Linked DNA regions of Prochlorococcus marinus XMU1405. Each later gene encodes a partner of the first gene's protein in a complex. Links are inferred from orthologs where the notes say so. Each region holds a gene or a part of one and is shown in the gene's direction. Other genes may lie near its edges. The genes, in order: rodA and mrdA.

What was found.
Region 2: the proteins of rodA (region 1) and mrdA are in contact, whole or in part, in a crystal structure (PDB 6PL5), measured with the Thermus thermophilus proteins. The link is inferred for Prochlorococcus marinus XMU1405 from one-to-one orthologs. Residues at the interface, in WP_223903423.1 of Thermus thermophilus: Phe161, Val165, Phe168, Val169, Leu172, Pro198, Tyr199, Glu202, Tyr211, Arg212, Asp213, Gln220, Val221, Gln223, Ser224, Ile226, Ala227, Ile228, Gly229, Ser230, Gly266, Phe267, Val270, Leu274, Tyr277, Gly278, Leu281, Phe285, Leu289, Arg297; in WP_223903432.1 of Thermus thermophilus: Arg4, Ile5, His6, Leu8, Ala9, Phe12, Ala15, Leu16, Leu19, Gly20, Arg22, Ala23, Trp24, Leu26, Gln27, Val28, Tyr31, Tyr34, Leu36, Leu43, Thr45, Asp47, Lys156, Gln157, Gly158, Ser160, Val184, Leu201, Glu202.

The regions. Positions count from the first base shown.
Region 1 is NZ_JAAORF010000003.1:499,749-515,312, reverse strand. What follows is about bases 8,353-11,154. They hold rodA (rod shape-determining protein RodA), read left to right. Parts: upstream 8,353-9,020; coding sequence 9,021-10,289; downstream 10,290-11,154. Other genes in these bases: HA148_RS08820 (sensor histidine kinase), read left to right, coding at 10,289-11,154; HA148_RS08830 (Mrp/NBP35 family ATP-binding protein), read left to right, coding at 8,353-9,017. Also shown: purM (phosphoribosylformylglycinamidine cyclo-ligase), read left to right, coding at 27-1,070; HA148_RS08875 (histidine phosphotransferase), read left to right, coding at 1,203-1,847; HA148_RS08870 (hypothetical protein), read left to right, coding at 1,834-2,001; HA148_RS08865 (hypothetical protein), read left to right, coding at 2,658-3,413; HA148_RS08855 (lipid-A-disaccharide synthase-related protein), read left to right, coding at 3,840-5,069; HA148_RS08850 (hypothetical protein), read left to right, coding at 5,105-5,371; HA148_RS08845 (ribonuclease D), read right to left, coding at 5,375-6,010; HA148_RS08840 (cofactor assembly of complex C subunit B), read left to right, coding at 6,177-6,734; hemF (oxygen-dependent coproporphyrinogen oxidase), read right to left, coding at 6,761-7,789; more of HA148_RS08830, read left to right, coding at 7,947-8,352; more of HA148_RS08820, read left to right, coding at 11,155-11,653; HA148_RS08815 (photosystem I reaction center subunit II PsaD), read left to right, coding at 11,765-12,187; HA148_RS08810 (anthranilate synthase component I family protein), read left to right, coding at 12,247-13,767; gshA (glutamate--cysteine ligase), read left to right, coding at 13,768-14,886; ppc (phosphoenolpyruvate carboxylase), read left to right, coding at 14,940-15,564. UniProt on the Escherichia coli protein: Peptidoglycan polymerase that is essential for cell wall elongation. Also required for the maintenance of the rod cell shape. Functions probably in conjunction with the penicillin-binding protein 2 (mrdA).
Region 2 is NZ_JAAORF010000001.1:31,746-47,503, forward strand. What follows is about bases 7,107-10,102. They hold mrdA (penicillin-binding protein 2), read left to right. Parts: upstream 7,107-7,707; coding sequence 7,708-9,498; downstream 9,499-10,102. Other genes in these bases: HA148_RS00195 (hypothetical protein), read left to right, coding at 7,107-7,443; HA148_RS00200 (hypothetical protein), read left to right, coding at 7,553-7,696; HA148_RS00210 (NADPH-dependent FMN reductase), read right to left, coding at 9,521-10,045; HA148_RS00215 (diflavin flavoprotein), read right to left, coding at 10,063-10,102. Outside these bases: HA148_RS00160 (AbrB family transcriptional regulator), read right to left, coding at 1-306; HA148_RS00165 (hypothetical protein), read left to right, coding at 440-637; HA148_RS00170 (pyridoxal-phosphate-dependent aminotransferase family protein), read right to left, coding at 639-1,775; cobalt-precorrin-5B (C(1))-methyltransferase CbiD, read left to right, coding at 1,863-2,975; guaA (glutamine-hydrolyzing GMP synthase), read left to right, coding at 3,030-4,616; HA148_RS00185 (pseudaminic acid biosynthesis-associated methylase), read right to left, coding at 5,041-5,643; HA148_RS00190 (PD-(D/E)XK nuclease family protein), read left to right, coding at 6,041-6,763; more of HA148_RS00195, read left to right, coding at 6,835-7,106; more of HA148_RS00215, read right to left, coding at 10,103-11,865; HA148_RS00220 (diflavin flavoprotein), read right to left, coding at 11,882-13,657; alaS (alanine--tRNA ligase), read left to right, coding at 13,777-15,758. UniProt on the Escherichia coli protein: Catalyzes cross-linking of the peptidoglycan cell wall. Responsible for the determination of the rod shape of the cell. Is probably required for lateral peptidoglycan synthesis and maintenance of the correct diameter during lateral and centripetal growth.

The DNA.
Region 1 (15,564 bases):
TAGGGAAAGTCTATCATTTTTATTTCATGGATTACAAAACATCAGGTGTTGATATAGAAGCTGGGCGAGAATTTGTTTCCGAAATTAAACAGGCAGTTGAAGGAACTCATACATCTAATGTGATTGAGGGTATTGGCGGGTTCGGAGGTTTGTTTAGAATTCCTATCGATAGTTTTAAAAAACCGGTTCTTGTTTCAGGGACTGATGGTGTTGGAACAAAATTAGAATTAGCACAAAGTAAAAACTTTCATTTTGAGGTTGGTATTGATTTAGTTGCTATGTGCATGAACGATATCATTACTAGTGGTGCAAAACCTTTATTTTTTCTGGATTATATTGCTACCGGTAAGCTTGATAAGAAACAATTATTGAGGGTTGTTCAGGGAATTTCACATGGATGCGGAGAAAATAACTGTTCATTACTCGGAGGAGAAACTGCTGAAATGCCTGGATTTTATTCAAAAAATAAGTATGATCTTGCAGGATTTTGTGTTGGAATAGTTGATGAGGATAAGCTTATTAATGGTAAAAAAGTCTCTGAAAATGACTTAATAATTGCTTTAAAAAGTAATGGAGTTCATAGTAACGGCTTTAGTTTAGTAAGAAAAATTATTCAAAACAATAATCAAATAGATAAAGAATTTGAAAAAGTTTCTCACTTAAATTTTTATGATGAGTTATTGAAACCTACAAAAATTTACAATAATGTGATTAACCAAATGTTATCTGAAGATATAGAAATTAAAGCAATGTCTCATATCACTGGAGGAGGAATTCCAGAAAATTTACCAAGATGTATTCCTTCTGATTTTATTCCTTATATCGATACCAGTTCATGGCAAATACCTACTTTATTTAAATTCCTTCAAGAGAAAGGATCTATTCCCGAAAAAGATTTTTGGAATACTTTCAATCTTGGAGTGGGATTTTGTTTAATTATTGATAAACAATTTAAGGAAGCGATATTAAGTATCTGTAAAGATCATGATATAGATAGTTGGGAAATTGGAAAGATAGTTAGAAAAACTGATTCAACAATTAGTAAATTTTTGCCAGAAATTTTAACTTAAATTTTTTTACCTTTTTTAAAGGAGTTTTAAAAAATTATTTTTTATACCCAAATGAAAAAGTTAGGTGTAATATAATAAAATTACCGCCGAATTATATCGGAAGTTTAAGTATTAAGATTTAACCTTTATTCAATGCCCTTTGCAAATAATCAAAGAATTACACGTAGACGTAGTTCAGCTGGTCCTACACCTCCAAAAAGACCAATAGGTAATAATTCCGAATCAATTGGTAGACAGGCTCAAGGCCCAAGGCCAACTTTCTTGACACTAAGAGATCATGGGAAAGTTTTTGTCGCTGATTTACCTAATTTGTCCGATGGTCAATTAGCGCATATTAGTAAAGAAGCTAATGAAGTTTTAAATAGTTTGGAAAAAAGACTTAGTGATCTTGAAAATGAACCTAATGTTAGTAATCCGGAAACCGATACGCTGATAAAAGCTTCTACCAAACGAGATGTCACACTGAGGTTTATTAAATCAATAGAAGAAGAACAAGAACATAGAAAGAATAATCCTGCTTTACGAGATGCTGCATCTGAATCGTTACCTAGAACTTTTCTGGAGGTTGCAAGACATAGATTGCCTGGAGCAACTTTTGATTCACTACTTCGAGAGGCTCTTGAAGCTTGTGCAGTTGATGAAAGTACTGAAGAAAATCAAGTTATTGAAGAGCCTAAAGAAACTGTCAAAATTATGGATATACCTTCTTCCAACACTAATGCTTCACTTGTTGTTAGTATCGATTCAAGTGATGATTCCAAGAATGACTCTATTTGATTCAACACAAGAGTTAATAAGTATTAAAGGCCAAAATAATTCAAAAATTAACCTTACTTCAGAGAAAGATCCCATTTTATGTAATCATTGCAAAAGGACTGCATCAAATGGTGTTAGATGTTTAGGAATGTGTGTAGCAGATAATGATTACTAGAATAATTCAAATTCTAATATCAATAATTTGATGAAAATAATTAATAAATTAACTAAATTTTATTTATTAATGGATATCAGGTATTATTTAAAAAAATAAAGAAAAGATTATTGTTCTTTATATCAATAAGTAATTGAAAGTTTATACCCTTTATTTGAAATTGAAGTTCTTAGAAAAATTTCATAATTAAATGCTTAAAAATTAAATAAGGCAGCATCCTGATTCGAATTGGGGTATTAATGCTAGAAAACGAGAATATAACAAGAGTTTAAGCGATAAAAATTAACAACTTACCGCCCACTTACCGCCCAGTCTGAAAGATTTGAAATACGAAAATCGCTACAAAAAACTTTTGTTCTTGGAACGCTTTTCAGCGAAATTATTTACTAATTTGAAAAAGGCGGCACCCAGATTCGAAGTGGGTTAATAATCCCAAAAACTCTGTAATATTAGGGATCTTGAGGTGTAAGGATGGTATGTTACCATCCGCTTACCATCCAAGAAAAATATAAAAATATTAACTACGTAAGAACAAATAGTGACATTTTGAATCTGAAGGATGGTGAGTTTAGTAATCAAAAAAGGAAGAACTTTATAATTAATTAATGAGTTGGATTTAGTAAATTATGCAAGTTTTCCTAGAAAAATATTTTTTTATGAAAAGGTTGATTGCATTTTTTCTATTGTTATCACCAATAAAAGTTAATGCTAATGATCTTTTGTCCATACGAGAAGATTTAGATTTGGGAAAAAATCCTGTAGTAATTATTTGGGGGCATGGGCAATCAAATGTACGTAGATCGGAAAAATGTTCTGCTGACTTTAACAAAATACCAAAAACTTTAAAATATTTAGAAAAAGAAATTGATGCACATTTTATTTTTATGTGCTCTAAATCTATAGATAACGATTACCGGCGAGGATCATACATATATAAAAGAGTGAGACAGTTAAAAAAACTTCTTACTGAAATAAATGAAATAGGAGTACATCCTAATAATATTTTTATAAGTGGGTTTTCTGCTGGAGGATGGACTGCTTTACATATGTTTAGAGAAAATGAAAAATTATTTAACAGTGCGATTGTTTTCGCCCCTGCATTTGCAGGACCAAGATATGAAATAAGAAAATATCCGAAGTGGAGAAAAGTAGTAAGACCTGCGCATATAAAAAAAATTACAAAAGCAAAGGTTATAGATGCTTTGGTTTTTGCATACGAAGATGATAGTCATAATCGCCCAGAGGAATTAAAATTTTTAACAGAAATTTATCCAAAAAATGTAAATATAGTCGGATATAATTGTAAAAATGGTCATTTAACTCATATAAATGATTGCAAATCTAGTGAAACAGAAATTCTTATTTTAAATTATATTAACCAACAGATTAATGCAAAAAATTACCATCTTTAATTAATAAAATCATCATAATGAAATTTCTGAATATTTTTCAAAAGGCGACAAACCTTGATATTTCAATAAACCTATAATAGTTTTTGAGTTTTAGTTATATTTTGTATCGGAAATCCATCTTATTCAATAATAAATTTTGAGTGTCAATAAGATAACTGCGATAATGTAAAGAAGGCATAATTTGTTTAAGGAAAAACAACTCCACTCACCATCCACTTACCATCCCACTTTTTAAAGTATTAGATGAATAACAAATATTCAAAACTTAAGGTATTGGAAGGGTTTATAGGGAATTGTGTAGACAAAATAAAGAAGGCGGCACCCAGATTCGAACTGGGGATAAAGGATTTGCAATCCTCTGCCTTACCACTTGGCCATGCCGCCGAAAAAGATTCGATTGAGTCTTTTTATGATCTTAACAGTAAGGTGTCTCATTCTCTATTATTTATATGCAATGGTCATGGAGAAGACGTAATCGCATCGGAGATAATAAAAAGATTACTAAAAAAAATAAAAAATAAAAATATTGAAGTTTTGCCGTTAGTAGGAAATGGAGATGTATTTAATTCCATAAAATCAAAGAATTTTCATAAAATAGGATATTTAAAAGAGCTGCCTAGTGGAGGTTTTAGTAATCAAAGTCTGAAGGGATTTGTGCTTGATTTTTTAGCAGGATTTTTAATCGATAATTTAAGAAATTTTCTACTTGTAAAACAGAAGTCAAAACATAACTGCAAAATTATCGCAGTAGGCGATTTCTTGCCATTACTCTACGCTTGGAGTTCAGAATGCGACTTTAGTTTTATTGGAACCCCAAAAAGTGATCATACTTGGAGTAGTGGGCCAGGTTGGGATTTAAGTGATTTTTATCATCAGTTGAAAGGTTCTGAATGGGATCCATGGGAAATGTTTTTAATGAAATCTCCAAGATGTAAAAATTTAATTATGAGAGATAAAATTACAGCTAATAATTTGTATAAAAAAAATATTGATGCAAAATACTTGGGCAATCCAATGATGGATTTTGTCAATGTAACAAACGATAAGATATCAAATATTATTTCTTTTAAAAGGATTATTTTATTAGTTGGAAGTAGATACCCTGAAGCTCTTAAAAATCTTGATAATTTTCTAAATTGTTTGCAAGATTTTGATTTATCAAAGGATTTATTAATACTTTTGCCTTTGAGTATTAATGCGAATGTGATTCAAATTCAAAATTATTTAAATAAATATGGTTTTATAAAACAGAGTAAAGTTAAATTTCTTATTGATGAAGATTCAGTATGGAAAAAGAAAGATCAATATGTAGTGATTGGAAAAGGTAAATTCAATTCATGGGCCAATATGGCAGAAGTTGGTTTGTCTAATGCAGGAACTGCTACAGAGCAAATTGCTGGCCTTGGAATTCCATCTCTTTCTCTACCGGGACCTGGACCACAATTTACAAAATCATTTGCAAAAAGGCAATCAAGATTATTGGGAGGTAGTGTTTTAGTTTGCAAGAACAGAAAAATTCTTTTGAAACGTTTAAGTTTACTTTTAAAAGGAAAAGTTGATAGGTTAGAACAAGCAAAAATTGGAAAAAAAAGAATGGGGGAATCCGGAGCAAGTAAGAAAATCGTAGATGCCATAAACCTTCATTTGTTATCTTAGTAAATGGCACTAGCTTATTAATTATTAATTCTTTTATGTATCCAATAAATGATCGGCAATATCTAAAAATTTGTGCAGAGATTGCAAAACTTATGAGTATAAGCTTATCTTCTGCTAAAAAGAAAGTAGAAATTCAAATTGCAAAAGAAGGCTCGAAAACTATTCAAGAAAAAATAAAAGTTGCGCAAAACGTCTTAAAAATTTGTGAAAAAAATGATGGAGATAAATTAAGTTCTTCAAGAATACTTGATAAGCTTATGGAAACTCTTGATGGTGAAGATAATTTTTTAACTGAAGATTGATTCTCAATGTTCAAATATATTTGAGAATTTTAGTATGTCTAAATCAGCATGAACAGAAACTGTTTCGAAACATTTTTGAGCTAATTCATATCTATTCTCTCTTTCTAAGATAACTTTTAATTTATGCATTGCTTCAATTAAATATCTAACATCATTTGCTGCATAATCTAATTGGTCATTTGTTAAATCTTCGTTTCTACCCCAATCACTACTTTGCGAGCTTTTGTCGAGTTCTATACCTAATAATTCATATATCAAATCTTTTAAACCGTGTTTATTTGTATATGTTCTGGCTAACTTACTGGCAATTTTTGTACAAAAAATATTTTTTGTATTAATTTCAAGATTGCATTTTAGAGCTGCTACATCAAATCTTGCATAGTGAAAAATTTTGGTAATTTTTTCATCTTCAAGAAGTGCTTTTAGATGAGGTGAAGAAGAGGTATTAAGTTCGATTTTTATACATGATGTTCTATTAAATTCATTACATATTTGTACTAAACAAAGTCTATCTCTTCCATGAATTAACCCCATTGCTTCAGTGTCAATAGCTAGGTAAGATGATTTTTTATAAAGATTGTATAGATCTTCTGTTAAATCGCTATAAAGAAAATCAATGTTTTTATTTTCAATAGTCATTTTTAATAAGTATTTAAAATAATTTAAGATCTTAGAATATTACTTAAGATTTTATTTAATTAAGAATTTTTATCTAATAAGGTTATTTTACAGAATAAATCTAAGAAAATTATAATATGATGTAATTTTAATTTTTATTCTCTAGTTATTAGAGAAAATTTATTTAATGTCCTATTCCTTAAATTCAACATTATTACTGACAATTCTTTTGGCCATAGGATTATTCTTCTTTCTTAGGGCTTCTAGTAAAGATAGAACAACCATCGTTGAGATTTCATCTTCTTTACAGCCAGTTAAGGTTTTAAATGATTTATGTCAATGGCTTAATTTGAGGGGATGGAAGCAAACGGGAGGAGATTTTGAACAAAGAATTTTAATTTTTAAGGGGCAAGTTGTTTCAAGTAAGTTTTTAGCAATTTTTTTAGGTTTTCTTGGCGGTTTTGGTTCTTGTGCTTTGGGATTAGTGATAATTCAAATTTATCCTGAATTAAGTTGGTGGCCTATTCTTTTAGGATTAGTTGGTGGCCCTTTGGCTGGTATTGTTTATTTTCAGAAATCAGCAAGAGAGGAGAAATTTGAATTAAGGTTGATCAACGAAAATGAAAATGATTCAACTCTTATGAGGTTAAGAGCGCATAGGGATGAATTAATCTCTTTAGAAAATGAACTTGGAGAAAAACTTCAATTGAAAAGTGACGGTTCTTTATTTAAAACACCTATCTAAGATACTTGAAAAAGTTATTTGATAATTTAATCAAAGATATTATTCTCTAAACAGAATTTCTCTAATTCTTTATCATTAAACCAATCTTGGGGTTTTGTAAAAATTGATGTAAGAAATTCCTCTCGAGAACCCTTTTTAGCTTTATATCCATATTCCCATCTAGCTAAAGGTGGTAAGGACATTAATATAGATTCAGTTCTGCCGTTTGTTTGTAGTCCAAAAATTGTCCCTCTATCCCAAACTAAATTGAATTCGACATATCTACCCCTTCGATATAGCTGGAATTCTCTCTCTTTCGATGAATATGTTTGAGAAGCTCTTTTCTCAATAATTGGCAAATATGAAGGGAGGAATGCCTGCCCACAGTTTTCCGCTAAAGAAAATAAATTATCCCAATTTAAATTAGATTTGCTAATACTTTGAGAAGCTTTTGATGCCTCTCCATTTTGATTATTCCCTCTATAAATATTGCCTGAACCATCTTGATAATCATAAAAAATGCCTCCTATGCCTCTAGATTCATTTCTATGCTTCAAGAAGAAATATTCGTCACACCATGGTTTGAAAACTTTATGCAAATTTTTATCAACTTTCTCACAAGCTTTTTTATGCTCGTTATGAAAATTCCTTACATCAGAAAGATAAGGATAAAAAGGAGTTAAGTCTGCACCTCCTCCAAACCACCAAACAGGTCCGGCTTCGAAATATCGATAATTAAGATGAACTGTAGGAATATAGGGATTTTTAGGATGCAACACCATAGAAGTTCCCGTAGCAAACCATTCATGACCTTTTGCTTCGGGCCTTTGAGAGATAATAGATTGCGGTAATTCTTTTCCATGTACTTCCGAGAAATTTACTCCTGCTTGCTCAAAAATAGAACCATTTTTCAATACTCTTGATCTTCCACCACCACCTTCGTCTCTTAGCCAGGATTCTTCTGTAAATTTCCCTTTGCCATCTATATTCTCAAGCCCTGAACAAATTTTGTCTTGTAGTGTTAATAAGAGATTTTTAGTTTTTTCTCTCGAGTTTTTAGGAGGTTCTCTGAACATGTATTTAGTAAATCTTGAAGAAAAAATTTTTTGGTTAATTATAAGTTTCCCTTTATAATTTCTCTTAGGGGGTCCTTATTGCCTATTATTTGATAGTTCGACATAGTTCTTAATCTTTTAAACAGTCGACTACCTCGTCAAAATATTTAAAAATTTAATGACCACAATAGAAGATGCGAATTTTGCTTTACAAAAAGTTCTAGATGCTGGATCACAGAAAAATGTAATTGAATTAGCTTGGATTAAAAACGTAAGAGTAACTATACCGAGAGTAATCGTAACACTATCCTTACCATCATTTGCAAATTCTCAGAGAGATAGAATTGTACAAGAGGTAAAAAAAGTACTACTGGATTTTGAAGATATTGATGATGTTCAAATAGAGATAGATAATAATCCTTCTAAAACAGAATCTAAAACTCAAAGTAATGCTCCTGAGTTGCAGAAGATTGATGGAATTCGACACGTCATAGCTGTTAGTAGTGGTAAAGGTGGAGTTGGAAAAAGTACCATTGCAGTTAATCTCGCTTGTTCTCTAGCTAAATTAGGCTTAAAAACTGGTTTGCTGGATGCGGATATATATGGACCTAATACTCCCTCAATGATGGGGGTTGCCGAACAGAATCCAAAGGTTACAGAAGGTAGTGGCAGTGATCAAAGGTTAATACCAATAAATAAATATGGAATTTCATTGGTATCAATGGGTTTCCTCATAGAAGAAGGTCAGCCAGTTATATGGAGAGGACCAATGCTTAATAGTATTATCCGACAATTTTTGTACCAAGTTGAGTGGAATAATCTTGATTTTTTGGTTATTGACTTGCCTCCAGGAACAGGAGATGCTCAAATATCCCTTTCTCAATCTGTTCCTATTTCTGGAGCTATTGTTGTCACTACTCCTCAACAAGTATCTTTGCAAGATGCAAGGAGGGGATTAGCAATGTTTAAACAACTCGGAGTGCGTTTACTTGGAATTGTAGAAAATATGTCAGTATTTATTCCGCCAGATATGCCAAATAAAAAATATGAAATTTTTGGTAAAGGTGGCGGACAAACATTAGCTCAAGAAAATGATTTACCATTATTAGCTCAAATTCCTATTGAAATTCCTCTCGTTGATGAAAGTAATAGAGGTGTACCAATCTCAATAAGCCAGCCTAATAAAGAGAGTTCTATTGCGTTTAGTAATTTAGCTCAGTTAATTAAGAATCAATTTGTTTTTAGATAATTGATGTTTAGGAGAATTTATTTATTAAATAAGAGAGGATTTTTACCAAAAAAAGACAACTTTAATAAAGGTTTTTTATTTTCTCCATTACTTATAATTCCTCTATTTTTAGTTATTATTTCTGGTTTTTTAATAAAAAGTATTCAGGGTGATTTTTTAGTTTCTAATTATTCAGAACATATACTGACTGGTTTATTGGGTTATTTTTTAGCATTTTTTATTTCTTATATACCGTTAGAGAGACTTAGAAATTATATGGTTCCATTTTATTTATGTACTTTAATATCCTTATTACTAATTTATTTTTTTGGGATATCGGTTTCTGGAGCTCAAAGATGGTTAAACTTGGGCATCTTTTCTTTTCAGCCTTCAGAAGTAGCTAAGCTAAGTACTGTATTAACTCTTGCTTTAATACTCGAAAAAAAATTAATTTTAACAATAAGAGATTTATTTTTGCCCTTATTAGTAGTAGTTATTCCTTGGTTATTAATTTTCTTTCAGCCAGACTTAGGTACCTCTTTAGTTTTACTTGTTTTGACAGGTGTGATGCTTTATTGGTCGCAAATGCCCATAGAGTGGATTTTAATATTAGTGTTTTGTCTTGTCACCTCTACATTATATTTAACCTTACCAACTCTTCTTATTTTCTGGATTCCATTTATAGGATATCTTGCTTATAGATCTTCAAAAAAGAAAATTATTTTTTCTGCTATCTCTATTTCGTTCCATTTATTAGTGGCTAAATTGACACCAATTTTTTGGCAATATGGCTTAAAAGAATATCAAAAAGATAGATTACTTTTATTTTTAGATCCAAATAGAGATCCATTAGGTGGTGGATATCATTTGATACAGAGTCAAATTGCAATTGGTTCTGGAGGATTATTTGGGACTGGTTTGCTACAAGGTAAGCTGACTAATTTGCAATTTATACCAGAACAACATACTGATTTTATTTTCAGTGCTCTAGGCGAAGAATTGGGTTTTGTGGGGTGCATAATAGTGTTATTTTTGTTCTTTTTTTTGATTAAAAAACTTATTAATACTGCAACAATTGCTAGGACTAACTTTGAATCTCTGATTGTTATTGGAATAGCATCAACTTTTTTATTCCAAATAATTATTAACTTATTTATGACTATTGGTTTAGGACCAGTTACTGGAATTCCTCTTCCTTTTATGAGCTATGGTCGAACGTCATTGGTAACTAATTTTATATCTGTTGGATTTGTTCTATCTATTTTGAAACGTTCTAGATCTCTAAGAAGTTAATGAAAACAAAAATAACTATAAAAAAAATTCAAGACCTTTTGATTAAAGGAGTCCAAACTATATATGTGGATGATGATACATCCATAAGAATGTGGTGGGCATCTTTAGAGGTTATTCAAAAAGATTTTTTACATCAGAATTATAAACGGGGGGGGATTTGGGTCGCCTCTCCTTTGCCAGCTTTTAATGATAAGAAATCTTTAAATCAACTTCATGGATGGCTTTGGTCTCCAGAGGGGTTCCCATACTTTCAAAATGAGAATGCAGGTTTTTTACCCGTAAATAATTCAGACAAGATAAAAAAAGATTTTGATTTAGTTAGCAATTATAAAGTCTTAAATCTTAGTCAAGAAGATGGTTATGAACCTTTTTTGATGATAATCACTCCAAATTTTCAATGCATATTATCAATTGTTGGAGAAAAAGATAAGAAAATTCTATTAATGAAGTGTGATGAAGAAAGCCTTAAACTTTCAATTGAATTAATGCATGCAAAATTAAATCAAGAAAATTATGAGGAAGGAGTGAGATTTCGTAATGCAATCAATAATTTAGGTAACCTTAATATTAATGATCAATTTGAACGATTATTTTGGCCAAGATTATCGGCCAAATTAGCAAGTATTGTACCGTACCATAATATACAGAATTCTGTAAAAAACGATGAAAAAAATGTGCAAATAACAGAAGCAAAATTATTACGTGCAATATCTCATGAGGTAAGAACGCCTTTGGCAACAATAAGAACCCTCATAAGTTCTACTTTAAAAAAATATAAGATGGACCCATCAATGAAAAATCGTTTAATTCAAATAGATAATGAATGTAATGAACAAATTGATAGGTTTGGTTTAATCTTTAATGCAGCAGAATTAGTGAGTAATGAAGTTCCTTCATTAAATAATTTGGCAAAAATTAATTTAGCCGAAATTTTTAAAAAGCTTGCTCCTTTATGGAATAAACAATTAAATCGGCGCGGGATTTCTTTAAAGATTGATATCCCCAATCAACTGCCGCAAATTTTGAGTGATTCTGAAAAATTGGAATTAATGTTAAGTGGATTAATTGATAAAAATACTAGGGGATTAAAAGAAGGTAGTACATTAATTTTAGAATTAAGACCAGCTGGTCAAAAACTTAAACTTCAATTGAAAATACAAAAATTAGAAAGTAACCAAAAAGAAATTCTAAAAAAAGATAATGGTTCTGATATTGGCCCTGTGTTAAATTGGAACCCTCAAACAGGTAGTTTACAACTTAGTCAAAATGCTACTCAAAAGTTATTAGCTAGTTTAGGAGGGCATGTCACAAAGAGGCGTGATACAGGTTTGACAGTATTTTTTCCGATTTCAGATTCAAAATAAAATGATAAACAAGTTTTCCATATATTAATTAATGTAGAAAATTTCATATAAATTTAGAATTTTGCAAAATATGAATGCTAATTTCTTATTATAAATAACTTAAAATCAAGGATGACTGAAACTTTAGTTGGTCAATTTCCAAAGCATATAGGAAGTACTGGGGGTTTATTAAACTCAGCAGAAACCGAAGAAAAATATGCGATTGTATGGAAAAGTTCAAAGGAACAAGCATTTGAATTGCCCACCGGTGGAGCGGCTATTATGCACGAAGGTGATAATTTAATGTACTTTGCAAGAAAAGAACAATGCCTTGCACTAGGTACACAATTAAGAGGCTTCAAGCCAAGAATTGAAGATTTTAAAATCTATCGAATATTCCCAGGTGGTGATATTGAATTTTTACACCCAAAAGATGGTGTTTTCTCTGAAAAAGTAAATGAAGGTAGAGAGAAAGTAGGTCATAATCCTAGAAGAATAGGAGAAAATCCCAATCCAGCTGGTTTGAAATTTACAACTAAGAATACTTTTGATTAACGTCCTTAAAGTTGATATAAAAAAAGAAAATAATTATAATTTGGGTTGACATTAATAATATGATCAGCTCACAGAAAGATAGTTTTTTAAAGGCTTACAAAGAAGGTAAAAATTTCATACCTATCACTCAAACTTGGCCAGCAGATTTAGAGACTCCGTTGTCGACTTGGTTAAAATTAACCTCAAAAGATTCCCATGGTGTTTTTCTTGAATCTGTTGAAGGTGGGGAAAGTTTAGGTAGGTGGAGTATTGTTGCTACTAAACCTCTTTGGGAAGCTGTTTGTAATGGACAAGAAATAGTTAAAACTTGGAATAATGGCAAAACTGAAACATATAATGGTGATCCTTTTGATATTTTAAGAAGTTGGACAAAGGAATATAAATCAACCATGCTTGATGACTTACCATCAATTGGACAGTTATATGGCTCCTGGGGTTATGAATTAATAAATCGAATAGAACCAAGCGTTCCAATAAATGAAATACCAGAAAACAATATCCCTTATGGTTCTTGGATGTTTTTTGATCAGTTAGTTGTTTTTGATCAAATAAAAAGATGTATTACTGCAGTAGTTTATGCAGATACAACTTCTTCAAAAGAGTCCTCTGTTGAAGAGTTGTATCTAAACTCAATTTTTAAAATTCAGAAAACTAGAAATTTAATGAGAGTTCCTCTAAAAGAAAATGAGTTTTTAGATTGGCATGAAAATGAGGATTTGAATCTAGATCTAGAAAGTAATTGGAAGAAAAAAGATTTTGAGGATGCAGTTCTCTCTGCAAAAGAATATATAAGAAAGGGAGATATCTTCCAAATAGTTATAAGTCAAAGATTCAAAACTCAAGTTAATAATGATCCCTTTGATTTATATAGAAGTTTGAGGATGGTTAATCCATCTCCATATATGTCATTTTTTGATTTTGGTTCATGGTATCTGATTGGTTCAAGTCCTGAAGTAATGGTTAAGGCAGAAAAAAATAAAAATGGTCAGATTGTTGCTAGCTTAAGACCAATTGCTGGCACAAGACCTAGAGGTATTGATAATCAACAAGACTTGGAATTAGAAAAGGATTTATTAAAAGATCCAAAAGAGATAGCTGAGCATGTAATGCTAATTGATCTTGGGAGAAATGATCTTGGGAGAGTTTGTGAAATTGGTACTGTGAAGGTAAAGGATTTAATGGTTATTGAGAGATATTCACATGTTATGCATATAGTTAGTGAAGTTGAGGGGGTCTTACAACATAATGCTGATGTTTGGGATTTGCTAAAAGCATCTTTTCCCGCTGGGACAGTAACTGGTGCGCCAAAAATAAGAGCTATGCAATTGATTAAGCACTTTGAAAAAGATCCTAGAGGACCTTATGCTGGTGTCTACGGATCTATTGATATCAATGGTGCACTAAATACAGCAATTACGATAAGAACTATGATAGTTAAACCCTCAAGAGATGGGAAATATGATGTTTCAGTGCAAGCAGGAGCTGGAATAGTTGCTGATTCTTTTCCTGAAAATGAATATCGAGAGACGATAAATAAAGCAAAGGGGATACTAAAAGCATTAGCCTGTTTGGATAAATAAATGAGCCAAAATAATCTTTATAAGGGTTTTGAGGTGGAACTTTTCACAGGTTCTTTAAATTCTCATATTGGTGTTTCTGCTGAAATTGAGAAAAAATTTCCTGATTTTGTAAAAGAGCCAGATAATAGAAACGTTGAATACATAACAACACCTGAAAAAGACTACGATTTTTTATATGAGAAATTAATAACTCCAAGAAAAAAGTTAAGACGATGGCTCAACAAAAAAAAGTTAACAATCATTCCTTCATCCACTCTTTGTTTTAAACACGATATTCAATTTCAAAGATCTGATATTGATAATGTTTATCACCAATTCATACAAGAAAATTATGGAACCTCTATCGCAACTTCAAGTGTACATATAAACATAGGAATAGATGATTTAGATAAGCTATTTGCGGCTGTTAGGCTGATAAGATCTGAGGCTCCATTATATCTATCCCTAAGTGCTAGTTCTCCTTTTTTAAATAATAGAATTACGGAGAATCATTCTCAGAGATGGATGCAGTTTCCAAAAACACCAAGTAAGGTGCCTTTTTTTATAAATCATAATTCTTATATCAATTGGATAGAGGAAAATATAGCTAATAAAAATATGCAGAATATCCGTCATTTTTGGTCTTCAATCAGACCAAATGGTCCCCAAAGACCTTTAATTCTTGATCGTTTGGAATTAAGAATTTGTGATTTTGTTTATGATATTAACTTGCTTTTAGGGATAACTGCCATGATAGAACTAAGGATTTTAAATCTTTTTGAAAATATAAATACTTTAGATCCATTGAATGCCAGTTTTTTTTCTATTGATAAATTATCAGAAATATGTGATCAAAATGAAACTAATGCTGCTAAAGATAGTTTGAATTCAGAATTAATTCACTGGAAGGATGGCAAAAAAATTGTTTGTAGAGATTGGATTCAAAACTTATTATCAGATTTGTCATCCACAGCAGAAAATTTTGGTATGAAACATCTTTTGAAGCCTATCTATAAAGTCCTCGAAGAAGGTAATCAATCTATGAAATGGATAAATCAATATGAAAAAGGTCTTTCTATTGAACAAATAATGAAAATTTCTATCGAAGATATGATTAGGAGTGAAGGCGAGAATGTTTAATTATTTAAATAAACATTTGATCTTAACATTTTCACTTGTGACATAATGTTTATATGGAATCTTTTCGACAGATAAAAAATAATAACTTGGATCTGATAAATAACAATGATCCACTTGATAAAAATCGTCTTTTAATAGAAGATCTATGGGAATCTGTACTCAGAGAGGAATGTCCAGATGATCAGGCAGAGAGATTGATACAGCTTAAAGAATTAAGTTATTCAAAACAAATTGATGGTGATAGTTCAAAAACTTTTAAAAATGAAATAGTTGATATTGTTAATTCTATGGATTTAGCAGAATCCATTGCAGCAGCAAGGGCGTTTTCATTGTATTTTCAACTAGTTAATATTTTGGAACAAAGAGTTGAGGAAGATAGATATATTCAGAGCTTTACCAATAAGGATGTTCAAAAATCGCCCGACAATCTTGATCCTTTTGCTCCAGCATTGGCTAGGCAAAATGCTCCAGTTACTTTCAGAGAATTATTTTATAGGCTGAGGAAATTAAATGTACCACCAGGGAAATTAGAAGAGTTGTTGCAGGAAATGGATATTCGTTTAGTTTTTACTGCGCATCCGACTGAGATAGTAAGACATACGATTCGACATAAGCAAACGAGAGTAGCAAATTTGTTAAAAAAAATACAGATTGAGCAATTTCTAACAAAAGAAGAAA
Region 2 (15,758 bases), on another replicon or contig:
TAATCCAATTGCTAATCCAGTAATAACTAAAGTAAAAGTTATTAATATAGCTGGCCTCCATAAATTTTGGATATCAATTAATGAGTCTTTTGTTAATGACGTACCAATGACTGTTCCAATGCCGATTTCTAAAATTGTTCTTGTTCCAATCGGCCACTCTGCGATGTCGACTTTGCCACTTATGCTAAGTAAGCTTGCCCCTATTAACGCACCTGCTAGAGGAGCCGCAGGAATTCCTGTTTTTAGAGCTAAAGCTCCAAAAATACAACCTGCAAAAAGGTAATAGATTAAATTTATGTTAGGCATAAATTTCAAGGATTTCTGAACATAATATTAGAAATTTTTTTTTTTGTTTAAGTTTATAGTCAAATAATATTTTTTGTTTCCTCTCGTAATGTCCCCTTTTGTTGGCATAATATTAACTAAAGCATGATTTTTTATGTCTTCACAAATTTCTTATAAAGATAATAAAAACCGTATCAAGAAAAAATTATCTTTTTTTGAGGGTGGCCACCAGCTCGAAAAATTAGAGTTTGCCCTAGCAATAGCTCAAACCAAAGGTGATGAAAAACAATCAATCGTTCTAAGAAAAAAGATTGTTGAATTAGGTGGAAATGTTGAAGAGCCGGGTACTTAACTTAATTTCCCTCTAGATATTTTGATGCTACTACTAACGCTTCACCTGCTTGTTGTGCTGTAATTTTACCGAGTTTGAGAAGTGTATTACTTATCGCAGAAACTACCGTAATAATATCTCTATCATTCACATAACCTAAATGTCCGACTCTGAATATTTTCCCCTTCAGATGATCTTGACCACCGGCAAGTAGAATATCAAAATTATTTTTTATTGTTTTTCTAAATTCTTCAGCATCAATTCCTTCAGTTTTTATTGCAGTAATTGAAGGACTTAAATATTTTTCGTCAGCAAATAATTTTAGATTTAAAGCCTTTACTGCATTGCTCATAGCTAATTTGTGTTTATTGTGTCTTAGGAAAATGTTATTTAAGCCTTCTTCTCTCATCATTTTTAAAGCTTCATCTAAAGCAAAAACTAAATTAACTGCTGGGGTGTATGGATTACTGTTAGTTAAAAGACTTTTTCTGTAGGATTTTAAATTTAAATAAAATTTTGGCAGATTAGATTTCTCTGCAGCTAACCATGCTTTTTGGCTCATTGCTATAAAGCTAAGCCCTGGAGGTATCATATACCCCTTTTGTGATCCAGAGGCAACGATATCTAATTCCCATTCATCTACTGGTACATTGCAAGCTCCAAGACTTGTAACGCAGTCAACAATAGATAAAGCTGTGTTGTGTGCACGAATATATGAACTGATAGTTTCTAAATCATTAATTACACCTGTTGATGTTTCAGAATGAGTCAAAATAACCGCCTTTATTTCTTTTTGCTTATCTTCCTCTAATATCTTTTTGAATTCTCCTGGATCAAGTGGAGTTCCCCACTCAGAATCAATTTTTATTACTTCAAGACCAAATTCTTTTGCAACTTTTACCCATCTTTCGCCAAATTTTCCATTTTCTCCACAAATTACTTTATCTCCTTTACTTAAGGTATTTATTATTCCAGCCTCCATTGCGGCAGTCCCACTACCAGTGATTGTTAGAACATCATTTTGAGTTTGATGAAGCCACTGTAAATTTTTAGTTGTACTCTCTACGAGATCTTGAAATTCTTTACTGCGATGGCCTATTGGATGCTTACTTAATGCTTGTAAAACTTTTTCTGGAACTGGCGTGGGTCCAGGAATCATCAATGATAATTTTTGTTGTATGGCCACTTTTTATTAAATAGGTCATTCTTAGATTAGTTCTCATTATATATTTTTCAATTACTTGATTTGAAAAAAGGATTTTCTTTACCTTTGTGGGTTGCTGGAGCTGCTAAGTCAGCATTAAATAAACTAGCAGGTTTACCATTTAAGAATTATGAACTAATAAAAATTCCTAATGAAAAAAAAGAAATAAAAATCGAGATTCATTCTGTTGGTTTACTTCAAGATGACTCGCATTCATTAGGAATTACTTTTGCAAAGTCTGGCTTAGATCTTGACATTACACAAAACTTAGAGATATGGACAATAGCCTCTTTAGAAAAAATTTCTTTTAATAATCCTGTTCAAAAAATTCCAATAAATATTATTGCAGGATCTGGTGTAGGCATAAAAGAAGATACATCAGAGATATGCATTTCTAATTTTGCTAAAGAAGTTTTATATGAAAATTTGTTAGATAGTATTCCTGACGGTTTTAATTTGAAATTAGAAATTATTTTCCCAAATGGGGAGTTTTTAGCAGAAAGAACTAGTAATAAGTCATTTGGTATTGTTGATGGATTATCTATTATTGGGACTTCTGCTGAGACTTATTCGAGTGCTTCACCTGATCAATTAGCAGAAGCTAAAAATAATTTAGCTAAGTTAATTCAAAACCCTTTTAAAGGGGAAGTGATATTTGTTATTGGTGAAAATGGGTTAAATTTGGCTAAAACTTATAATGTTAATTTGCCAATTATCAAAGTTGGAAATTGGATAGGACCATTATTAGTTGATGCTGCAATAAAAAAAGTTAAAACTGTAATTCTTTTTGGTTATCACGGGAAATTAATTAAATTAGCAGGCGGTATTTTTCATACACATAATCATTTGGCTGATGCAAGAATTGAGATTCTTATTTATTTAGCCGTTCGAGAAAAGTTACCTCCTGAAATAATACTTGAATTATCTCAGTTAGATAATCTTGAGAATGCATTACAACTTCTTGAGAGATTTAATAAATCTTCAGCTGATAAATTATTCAAGAATTTATCAAATACGATCGAAAAGCGTTCTTCTACTTATGTAAATAGGTATGTAAAAACCGATATGGAAATCGCATCAATTATTTTTGATAGAAAAAGGAAAATTAGGTGGGCTGGAATTAACGGTAATAATTATATTTCTTATTTTCAATGAGATTAATTTGTGAAGCATTATGCTTTTGTAAATAAATTGAGTTAACTTTTATACATGAGTCAAATAATTTTAAAAAAAGAAAGAGATCCTTCAATATTAATTTTGGATTTCGGATCTCAATATTCTGAGTTAATTGCAAGAAGAATTAGAGAAACTAATGTTTTTTCTCTTGTAGTAAGTAATTACATTTCAATTGAGGAAATTAAAAATATTAATCCTAAAGGGATTATTTTGAGTGGAGGGCCAAATTCTGTATATGAACAAAATGCTCCTAAGTGTGATGAAAAAATTTTTAATTTAGGTATTCCTATTCTTGGCATATGCTATGGAATGCAATTAATGGTCAAAGAACTTGGAGGGTCTGTTATTTCAGCAACCAAAAAAGCTGAATACGGTAGAGCTCCAATAAATTTAAACCAAGAATCTGACCTCCTTTCTGATGTAGAAGATGGATCTATTATGTGGATGAGTCATGGTGATTCTATTAATTGTTTGCCTGATGGATTTAATAAAATTGCGCATACCGAGAACACACTCCATGCAGCAATTTCAAATGATTTAAAGAAATTATTTGGTGTACAATTTCATCCTGAAGTTATTCATTCAGAGTTTGGGATGACCGTAATTAAAAATTTTGTTTATAAAATTTCTTGTTGTGTGGCTGATTGGACAACCGAAACCTATATAGAAGAAACTATTCCCAGGATAAGAGCGCAAGTTGGCAATAAAAAAGTTTTGCTTGCTTTATCGGGAGGAGTTGATTCCTCAACTCTTGCTTTTCTTCTTAATAAAGCAATTGGGAATCAACTTACATGCATGTTTATAGACCAAGGTTTCATGAGAAAAGGTGAACCAGAATTTTTAATGAATTTTTTTGATAAGAAATTTAAAATAAAAGTTGAATATATTAATGCAAGAGAAAGGTTTATTGCCAAATTAGAAGGGATTACTGATCCAGAACAAAAAAGGAAAATTATAGGTGAAGAATTTATTAGAGTATTTGAGGAAGAAAGTAATAGATTGGGACCTTTTCAGTATTTAGCCCAAGGTACTCTTTATCCTGATGTAATTGAAAGTGCTGGTACTAATGTAGACCCTAAGACTGGTGAAAGAATAGCTGTAAAAATAAAGAGTCATCATAACGTGGGTGGCTTGCCAAAAGATTTACAATTTAAATTAGTTGAGCCATTAAGAAAACTTTTTAAGGATGAAGTCCGAAAAGTTGGCGCTGCTCTAGGTTTGCCGGATGAAATTATAAAAAGGCATCCATTTCCAGGCCCTGGATTAGCTATAAGAATTTTGGGAGAGGTAAATAATGAAAAACTTAATTGTTTAAGAGATGCAGACTGGATAGTAAGAGATGAAATTAAAAAAGCAGGTCTTTACAATGATATTTGGCAAGCTTTTGCAGTATTGCTACCGGTTAAAACTGTAGGAGTGATGGGAGATAAAAGGACTTATGCATGGCCAATAGTTTTACGTTGTGTATCAAGTGAGGATGGTATGACAGCAGATTGGTCAAAAATTCCTTTTCAGATTTTGGAGAGGATTGCAAATAGAATCGTAAACGAAGTAGATTCAGTTAATAGAGTTGTTTATGATATAACAAGTAAACCTCCTGGAACTATTGAGTGGGAATAGTCCAAAAGTAGAGAACTCAGTTATAGGATAAAAAAGTGTGCTCACCGGAAGATAACTTTTCTTTTTTTACTTATTTGCAATGGATCTGACGTGATTCTGCTCACCTTTGTATCACTCTGAGCAAAATGTGACTGTCTATGGAGAAGTCTTAAAAATGGGTTTTCTCTACATTTTTATTTTTGATTTCTATCTTTTATTCTCTAAAAAGATAATGCGAACTTTCACCCTAAATTTTTTTATTGCGTTTATGACAAGATTAAAAAACTTTTCAAAAACAGTTCTTTTTTAAAGTTTAGTGGCAATTATTTTACTTTTTCTAATGCTGAGGATTTGAACTCTTCAAAATCAAACTTAGTAAATATTATTGCGATATGAATTATGAGTATCTAATTTCTTTGACTGTTAAATAAAAAAATTGCTCAGATTAATATTTGTTTTTTTCAAAGAGAAACCAATTTGAATCATCGCTTTTCAAACAACTATCATGCTTCCAGAAAAAACCATAGTCAATAAGTCGCGCAGATGGATATAAGTCCCAAAACTCTTTAGCGAAGTCTCGTTTAAATAATTTACCTTCATGACCTCTGTATGTCACTTCCGTTGGATAAGGAGAAAAGTATTCATCTATCAGAATATATTTACTTGAATGTTTATACAATTTTGCGTAAAACTCTGGCAGGAGATCAGGATTTTGATGAATAAGAACACCTCTCGAAATGGTAAGTTCGTATTGTTTATTTGAATTCCATTCATAAATGGATCCACACCAACCTTGATGTTTTTTGGTGAGAATTGAAAATGCTTTTTTATTGATTTCGATTCCAAAGGTTTCTGATTTTGGAAAAATTGACTTGATTGCATCAAGATTTAAACCAATATTGGCGCCAATTTCAAGTGCGCTATTAATGCTGATTTTATTTGCAATTAAAATTTTAGAAAAATTATTTACGCAGGAATGGTCTGAGTTCCTCTCAACATAATTATTACCGAAATCACCTGCCCAAAAAATTTCTTGATCTGTTTTCATTAAATAAATTTCAAATTAATATATAAAATTATCATCTTTTTTTTTGATGGACAATAAAAATATATATTATTGCCTTGCGCTAATGTTGATTTATTTTTAAATTTTATTAGTAAAAAAGGTAATTTTTATACTATTTAAGATATCTCAATAGATTTATCGTTTTTTGAATAGTTCAAATATTGTTATTATTAGACATCCATGCCTACCTCATGCTCATTTCATGCTCGCCCAAGAAATGTCTGTTAGTATGACCCAAAGCAACCTTTTCAAAAACTGATGTTTGCTTTTTCTTTTAAAACTAGCACCATTTAATGGGAGTAACTTAACAAATTTTCTAAAAAAATTTAATACTTTATATTGTATGTAAAAAATATTTTTAAATGAGATATAAATTGTAATGAACGAGATTATTAAATTAAGTAGATCTACTGTTGAAAAATATATAAGTTGTCCAAGATGTTGCGTACTTGACAAAAAATATAAAATAAAACCGCCATCACTACCATTTACTTTAAATATAGCTGTAGATAATTTGTGTAAAAATGAATTTGATTATTACAGAAAAATTCAGGAGCCGCACCCTTTGTTTATTGAACATGGTATTGATGCTGTTCCTTTTAAACACAAAGATTTAGAACGTTGGAGAAGTAATTTTCAAGGGATAAGGTATAAGTCAAATCAACATAATTATGATTTTGGTGGAGCTGTGGATGATATTTGGCAGAAAAAAAATGGTGATCTTATTATTGTTGATGTAAAAGCAACATCTAGAAATAATTTTGATTGGTCTGAGACTTTTAATAAATACGAATATGCAAAAGCTTATAAGAGGCAATTAGAAATGTATCAGTGGCTTTTTAAAAAAAACGGTTTTCAAGTAGCTAAAGAAGCTTTTCTTTTATATTTTAATGGAAAAAAAAATGAAGAGTTATTTAATAACCAATTAAATTTTGACGTACATCTAATTAAATTAGATTGTTCTACTTCATGGGTAGAAAAGAAGATAATTGATACCGTTAATTTATTGAGTTCGGATGTTTTTCCAAAACCCTCCTCAAATTGCGAATACTGTAATTATTTAAAGAAGCGTTGGCAGTTATCGATAACTGAATATACATAAAATAATTTTTCAAATTTCTGGAAAAATAGTGAATAAAAGATAATCTTTAATAAGATTATTAAATTAGACTTTTGATAAAATCGAAAAATTCTGAAAGAAAGATAACTAATCATCTTCAACAAGATGTGGTCAAAGTTTCTGGTAAAACAATTTTTATTAATCCTTTTTTATATTGGCGGAGATTTGACGAAAATACTAATAGATGGCTTCGAGAACCTGGTCAAATGTCAGAGGATCAAATTTCACCAAATAGGAACCGTTTTTATCCAGAAATAGAATGGGCTGATTTAAGTCATGAGCAAAAGCTCATAAAAGATGCAACTGTTGAGATGTTTTTAAAAACTCTTGAATTGATCAGTACATTTCATCCTAATCTTAGCTCTGGACAAATATTAGAAGTGGAGAGGAAAATGGCGATTATAAAAAAGATTCCTTTCGAAAAGTGGGTAAAAAAATCTTTCGCCAAAAAAGCGAGATTATTAGAAAATGAAAAAAGAAAATTTCAAAGAGAAAGATTTTTTAGCAGCTGGAGGGAATGGTTGAGTCTTGATAATACTCAAAAAGCAATATTGCCGTTAATCGTTACAATATTTATTTCTTCATTTATTGGATGGTCTTTAGGGATATCAAAGAATAGTTGTAATCCTTATTTTGAACAAAATATAGATCAATTAAATTAATCTGTTCTTGATATTTTTTAAGTATCTTTAGTTAATAGAAATTTGAAAAAATAAATTTCTTATTTAAGATTAAATTAATTGGTATAATTGCTTAAAAAATATAATCTTTATGAGTGAAAATTTAGATTCAAATAATATTGATAATGATGAGTTTAATTTGAACACTGAAGATGGTGACTATAACACTTTAATCACAAAGCTTAAAGAGATAAAATTAACTATTGCTTTATTGGAAAAAAAAATATTTAAATAAATTTTATATTTTTGATAAAAACAAGTCCTAATAAAAAAATCATTTCATTAAAGAGGCAACCTTTAGTCTTAGTTATTTTTTCTTCTATTTCGTTTTTATTGATTCTATTTAGGTTAATTTTTTTACAACTTTTAAATTATGAATCTTTTAAGAAGATGTCAGATGAGAATAGGATCAGACTTATTGCTTCACAGCCAATACGCGGAAGAATACTAGATAAAAATGGTAATGTTTTGGCAGATAGTAGAGTTAAATATTCTTTAATAATAAAGCCTCAATCTATTAAAAAAAACAATTGGGAAAAACATAAATCAAGTATTTCTAAATTGTTAAATATTGATAGTAATATAATTCAAAAAAAGTATTCAGATGGTCAAAAAAATAAAAAACTCTCAGTAAATATTCTTGATGATTTAAATGTTGATCAATTAATAAAGTTCAAGGAAAATGAAAGTAAATTAAAAAGTTTTGAAATAGCTACCAAAGTAATTAGAAATTATCCTTATAAGTCCCTTGCTGCTCATGTAATTGGTTATACTCAGCCAATTACTGAATCAGAATATAAATTCTTATCTAAGAAGGGTTATAAATTAAATGACTTAATAGGAAGAACAGGAATTGAATATTTTTACGAAGATTTTATAAGAGGTGAATGGGGCGGCGAAATGGTTGAAGTAAATTCATTAGGAAATTTTCAAAGATCATTAGGTATAAGACCTCCAGTACAAGGTAATGATATTGAACTAACAATAGATCTTAATCTGCAATTAGTTGCTGAGGATGTTCTTAAAGATAAAAAAGCTGGAGCGATAATAGTGATGGATCCAAGAGATGGTGCAATAAGAGCGATGGTAAGTAGGCCTAATTTTGATTTGAATTTTTTTTCAAAGGATTTTAAGCCTGAAAAAGAATACAATAATATATTTAATTCTTCTGAAAAACCTCTTTTTAATAGAGCATTAAATGCTTATGATCCAGGGAGTGTCTGGAAAATTGTAACAGCTTTAGCTGGCTTGGAAAGCGGAAAATTTCCTAGCGATACCATGTTAGATACAAAACCATGTATAACTTATGGGAGTCAATGTTTTAGAGAGCACAATGATTTAGGTTTTGGGGTAATAGGTTACGAAGATGCTTTAAGAGTGTCTAGTAATACATTTTTTTACCAAATAGGTTATGGAGCAGGAGTTGATGAAATTTATAAGGTCTCTCGAAAGCTTGGTTTTAATTCTTTATCTGGAATTGAAATTTCTGAACAAGAAAATATAGGATTAGTAGCTAGTAGTAAATGGGCTAAAGAAGGTAGAGGATGGGGGCAACCAGGGAGAACTCCTTGGGTTCCAGAAGATATTGCGAGTATGTCTATTGGACAATTTGTTGTTCAAGTAACTCCAATTCAAATAGCTAGAGCATATGCAGCGATTGCTAATGGAGGCTATCTAGTTACTCCACATCTGACTAAAAAAGATGTAGAAAGTCGTTTGGATAAAAAACGTGTTCCAATTGACATTGATCCACAAAATATTCAATTGATTAAAAGTGGTCTCAGGAAAGTAGTAGAGTCTGGCACAGGAGTATCAATTAATTACGGAGTTTCAAATTTACCTCCAGTGTCAGGCAAAACAGGAACTGCTGAAGATGGTGAAGGCGGATTAGATCACGCTTGGTTCGTTTGCTTTACTCCCTCTGAAAAAAGCGAATTACTTATAGTTGCTTTTGCACAAAATACTCCTGGTGGAGGATCTGTTCATGCACTGCCTATGGCTAGAGAAATTTTGAAAGTTTGGAATGAAAAAGAATGAAATTTTATTAGGTTTTAAATCTTTATGTTTTTAGTTTTTTCATTTGTACAAGTCTTTGAATAATATCTTCAATAGTTTTTGTATCTATAGGTTTACTATATGAGGATAAAAGTTGTCTTCCTAATACTTGACTTCCTAAATGCACTAATTGAATGCGTAATGAGGTAAGTAGTTCTAACCCTATGCCACCAGAAAATGTTGCAATTGCAATCGGTTGACCATTAAATAAATTCCTAAAGTCATCTCCAGAAATAGAAAGCCATGCTATGAAGTTGGAGAGAATGGGAGGTATAGATCCATTATATTCAGGAGCACAAATCACCCACTTTTCAATCTTGAAAAGCTTTTTTTTTAAATCTTTTATTTCATTCGGAATATTTTCTTTGCTGTGAATTCTTGGATTAAATAATGGAATATCAAGGGTGGTAAGATCTAAAATTTCAGAACTTATTTTAAGTTCATTACTTTTTTCAAGAAATTTTTCAGAAAGTTCTAGATTTTTACCACAACTAGCCGTAATGATTATTAGATCTTTTGTTTCAGTCATAAATTAGATAAAATAATTTAATAGTTAGCACCTGTTTTGCGGTGATGAACTGCCGTTAGACTATCGGATTTTAGTATATTACCGTGTTGTACTTCGGCGTAAATTACCCAATGATCCCCACATTCCATTCTTTCTTTGACAGAAGCATCTAACCATGCGAGCGATTCAGGAATGATTATCTGCTCATTAGGAGTTAATTCAATATTTATTCCTTCAAATCTATCTTCTCCAGGTGCAAAGGGCTTTGTGAATCTTTTTAAAGGTTCTTTAAAATCTTTTTCACTAAGAATATTTAATGCGAATGAATCTCCTATTTGCAGAAGAGACTCTACCGATCTATCTTTTGCTACTGCAATACTTAACCCGGGCGGAGAAAAACTTGCTTGACTAACCCAAGATGCAAGCATAGCTCCTTTAATATTATTCTCATCTTTGCCTTTAGAGGCTGTAAGGACACAAAGAGAACCAATTACTCTCCCAAGAGCTTGTAGCTTTGGATCAGTTTTGCTTGTAATCATTCCAGTATCTGATTTTCTGGGTTTTTTCTTTGCTTTTTTTATGATTTTTCTTCCAAAGTGAGTTCCTATTTCTTCTAACTCTTTAATCTTTGGTTTATTTGGACTGAATTTAATCCTTATAGGGTCAAAACTAAACTTAAAACCACCGTCTTTTAATTTTGTTTCAAGTAAATCTATAGCTTCGCCGCTCCAGCCAAAACTCCCAAAAATCCCCACTGGCTTATCTCTATTACCCTCTGCTAATAATGTTCCTAGTGCACTAACTATTGGAGTTGGAGCGTGACCACCCAATGTTGGTGAGCCTATTAAATATCCATCAGCATTTTGGATAGATTTTACAAGTACATCATTAGGTGTAAATTCACAATTAATACTTTCAACTTCTACAGAAGTTCTATTTATCCCTTTAGCCAATGCATCACCTATTGAGGCTGTATTTCCATATGCACTTGCATATATCAGAGCGATCTTAGGATTATTTGTTGAGAGATTCTCTCCCCATCTAATATAGTCATTTAAAAAACTTTTTAAGCTGTATTCGATCGCGGGACCATGTAATGGTGCAATAGTTTTAATGTCATAATCTGAAATTTTTTCAGTTATTGATACTACTTGATTAGACATTGGTGCCATCAAGCAATCATAAAAATGTTTCCTATCAATTTCTGTACTAACTCGATTCGTTTCAGACCAATATTTAGTTGCAATGTGTGCAGAGAAAATTTTTTCACTAAGAAGTATTTCTTGATTACGTTCATAAATTATCAGGCCACCAGGCCAACGTGCTGTTGGTATAGGAATTAACTCAAGTGAAATGTTATCTAATTCTAAATTATGTTCTTTTTTGATTATGTTTATTTCAGGTAATTGAATTTCAATAAAGTTTTCTAAGGTAGGATTTCTTTGATTCCAAAGTTCGCTAATAAGTTTATAACCTGGATTAGAGCAAGTAATAGTTGTGTTTTGAAATTGGGTACTTATATTTTTTATAGTTTCAATAATTTGGGGATTAATATGACCAGAAATGAAGTTGATTTTATCTAATTTAAATTGATCGCAAAACTTTGAGATTACTTTATTAAAGGTATTTAAATATTGTTTTTCAGGTGGATGAATAATAAAAAGTTCCTCATGACTTCTAATAAAAAAAGTATTAAAAGAGGTTCCTTTTTCAAGGTTAAATTCAAGTTCAAATCTTTCTTTATTTTGGTCTAAGAATCTTACACAAGAAAAATTTTCAGTAATTTCAAATTCTGATAAATTTTGATTTTCTGCAACTAAGCCTATATTAATATCTGACATTTCAAAGACTTATTTTTTAATAGTGATTAGCAACTTTTCTGTGATGAACTGCTGTCTTACATGATAAGTCAGAAACATTACCATTTTCAACAATTCCGTAAATTATCCAATGGTCTGGAGTCTCTAGTCTTGAACTGACTTTACAATCTAAAAAGGCGAGTGAATCTGAGAGAACAGGTCCTCCTTCAGCGATGTTGCTAATTACATCTACATCCGCAAATCTATCAGCTCCAGGGGCAAATCTTTTTAAAAAATGTCTGAACATTTTTTGATAGTTATCTTCTCTCAAGATATTCACAACAAAACCTTTACCAACTTGCATATATGATTCAATAGCTCTATCTTTTGCTACTGCAACTGTAATACCTGGTGGTGAAAAGCTTGCTTGACTAACCCAACTTGCGACCATTGCACTTTGTCTAAATGTTGAACCTTCCCCTTGACTAGCTGTTACTACATATAATCCTCCACTTAATCTACCTAACGCTTTATCTAAATTTGAATCAAGGCTCTTCATAGAGGCAATATTCTTCTTTTTATTGATCAATTGACCCAAATCAGTTCCAGCCTCTTCGAATTGTTGATAAACAATCGGATCTGGAATATTTTTAACTCTTAAGGGAGAGAAAGCTTCTTTTTGACCAAGTTCTCTTAATTTATTTGCTAAGGAATCTATAGGTTCATCATTTCCACCAAATGCATCATAAACTGCAGTAAATTGTTTTGGCTTAAGTGCTGCAAATAAAGTACCGAGAGATTCTTTTAATTCATTATCTGAGTTTACAGGCCATGTGGGAATGACTACTGCTTTTGATTCGGAAATTAAACTTGTTAATTCTTGCGGGTCAGAAGATCTTAAATCTATTAATTGAACCTGTGCATCTGCTTTACTTATTCCATGAGATATCGCTTGACTGAGTCGATCACAATAACCATAGTCGCTTATGTAGCAGACTGACACAAAATCATTGCCTTTGCTTTTATTGCTACTCCATTCTAGATATTTTCCTTTCCAAAAATTGACCTGATTATGGAGCAAAGGCCCATGACCAACAGCTATTGTTTTTAATTCAGGTAGTTTATCTATTCTTTTAATTGCCTGCATAACGCTTCTAGCGTTTGGACCCATAAGGCAATCGTAATAAAAACGGAAATCATCGTATATTTCTTTTTGATCAGTGTCAAAAAATTCGTCAGAACAATAATGGAGTCCAAAAGCATCGCATGTATAGAGAACATTTGTGCTGTGATCATATGAAAATATGGTATCTGGCCAATGCAAATTTGGTGCACTTATAAATTCAATATTATGTTCTAAACCACTATTAGGATTAGTTCCGAGATTTAAAAACTCTCCACTCTTAACCTCTAGACGTTTAAAGGGAATATGTATTTGGTCTTCAATAAATTTAAGTGCTAATTTTGATCCAACTACTGTGATATTTTGGTTTAATTCTAAAAGATTACCTATTAAACCAGAATGATCAGGTTCTGTATGGCTAGTAATTAGATAATCAACTTCTTGCGGATTTACCTTTTTCAGTAATTCTTCAAACCATAATTCTTCGAACTTTGCGTGACTAGTATCAATGATTGCTAGTTTCTCGCCTTTAATAATAAAACTATTGTAAGTAGTTCCATTTCTTAAACCAAATTCAATATCAAATCTACTGCGATCCCAATCCAAAGATCTTATGGCACAAGAATCATCAGCAAAGTTTTGAGATTGAACCGTCAACTTGTCATTAGTTTGTGCCAATTTAGAATTACTTGTCTGGGCAGAGGCTATCATAGAATAATTAGCTTTATAAATTAACTTTAGTTATATAGAATATAAATTCGCGTGATTATCTTTGCGAAATAACCGAAATTACGCTTTTCTTTAATTTTTAATCTTCTTATTCTGGATAAATGACATCTCAATTAATTAAAAAAATAGTTACTGGAGATGAGATAAGAAATGCTTTTTTAAAATTTTACAGTGAAAAATTACATAAAATCATTCCAAGTGCATCTTTGATTCCAGATGACCCTACGGTTATGCTCACAATTGCTGGAATGCTACCTTTTAAACCAGTTTTTTTAGGTTTAAAAGAAAGACCATCAAAAAGGGCTACATCTAGCCAAAAGTGCATCAGAACAAACGATATAGAAAACGTTGGAGTTACAGCTAGACATCACACTTTTTTTGAAATGCTTGGTAATTTCTCTTTTGGAGATTATTTTAAACGAGAGGCTATTCAATGGGCTTGGGAATTAGTTACTAATATTTATCAACTTTCTGTTGAAAATATAATTGTGAGTGTTTTTCACGAAGACGAAGAGTCTGCAAAAATTTGGAGAGATGAAATTGGTATTCATCCAGATAGGATAGTCAAACTAGGTGAGGAAGATAATTTTTGGTCATCTGGCAAAACAGGTCCATGTGGACCTTGTTCAGAACTTTATTATGATTTTCATCCTGAAAAGGGTCTGCAGAATATTGATCTAGAAGATGGAGATCGTTTTATTGAATTTTATAATCTTGTTTTTATGCAATATAATCGTGATCCTAATGGAAAATTGACAGATCTAAAATGTAAAAATATTGATACAGGAATGGGTCTTGAAAGGATGGCTCAAATACTGCAAAAAAAGCAAAATAATTATGAGACAGATTTAATTTTTCCTATTATTCAAAAAATTTGTGAGATTGCAAATATTGATTATTTTTCTTCAGATGATAAAAACAAAATTTCTTTAAAAATCATTGGTGATCATACAAGAGCTGTTATTCATTTAATTTCTGATGGAGTATCAGCAAGTAATCTTGGTAGGGGATATATATTAAGAAGGCTTATTAGAAGAATGGTCAGACATGGCAGATTATTAGGTATAACAAATGAATTTTTACCTCATATTGCTACTGTCGGAATTAACTTAATGCAAAATAATTATCCTGATTTAAAAAATAATAATGATTTAATTTTGAATGAGATAAAAATTGAAGAAATAAGATTTAGGGAAACTCTTGAAAGAGGAGAGAAATTGCTAGATGATTTAATTTCTTCAGGTCAGAAATTAATTTCTGGTTTTAAAGCTTTTGAACTTTATGATACTTATGGATTTCCTCTAGAACTTACTGTAGAAATTGCTGAAGAACATAGTATCAGTGTTGATGTAAAGGGTTTTGAAAAAGAAATGAATGTACAAAAAGAGAGAGCTAAAGCTGCTTCAAGCAATATTGATTTGACATTAGAGGGATCATTAGAGCGAGAAATAGATCTTTTTAACAAAACTGTTTTTAATGGTTATAAGTCACTCCTTTCGGAAGCTGAAATAAAGGGTATATTCTTGGATTCAACATTAGTTAAGGAAGCATATGAAGGTCAGAAAGTTTTAATTGTTCTTGATCAGACAACTTTTTATGGAGAATCTGGCGGGCAAGTTGGTGATATTGGAACGATATTTTCAAACGATGTTGAGGTCTTGGTTGATAATGTCATGCGAAAGAAAAATGTTTTTTTACATTATGGAACGATCAAAAAAGGAAAATTAACTATTGGACAAAAAGTTAAGACTAATGTTAGCTCCTCTAATAGAGCTAAGGCTGCTGCAAATCATACAGCTACTCATTTATTACAATCTGCACTTAAATCAGTTATTAATGAAAGTGTTGGACAGAAAGGTTCATTAGTAGCCTTTAATAAATTACGATTTGACTTTAATTCCTCTAATCCTATTTCTAAAGATCAAATTTCTAAGATTGAGACTTTAGTTAACTCTTGGATTATGGAAAATCATGCCCTAGAAATAAAAAATATGTCCAAGAGTGAGGCTCTTGAAAAGGGCGCAGTCGCCATGTTTGGAGAAAAATATGATGATGAAGTGCGCGTCGTTAATGTACCAGGAGT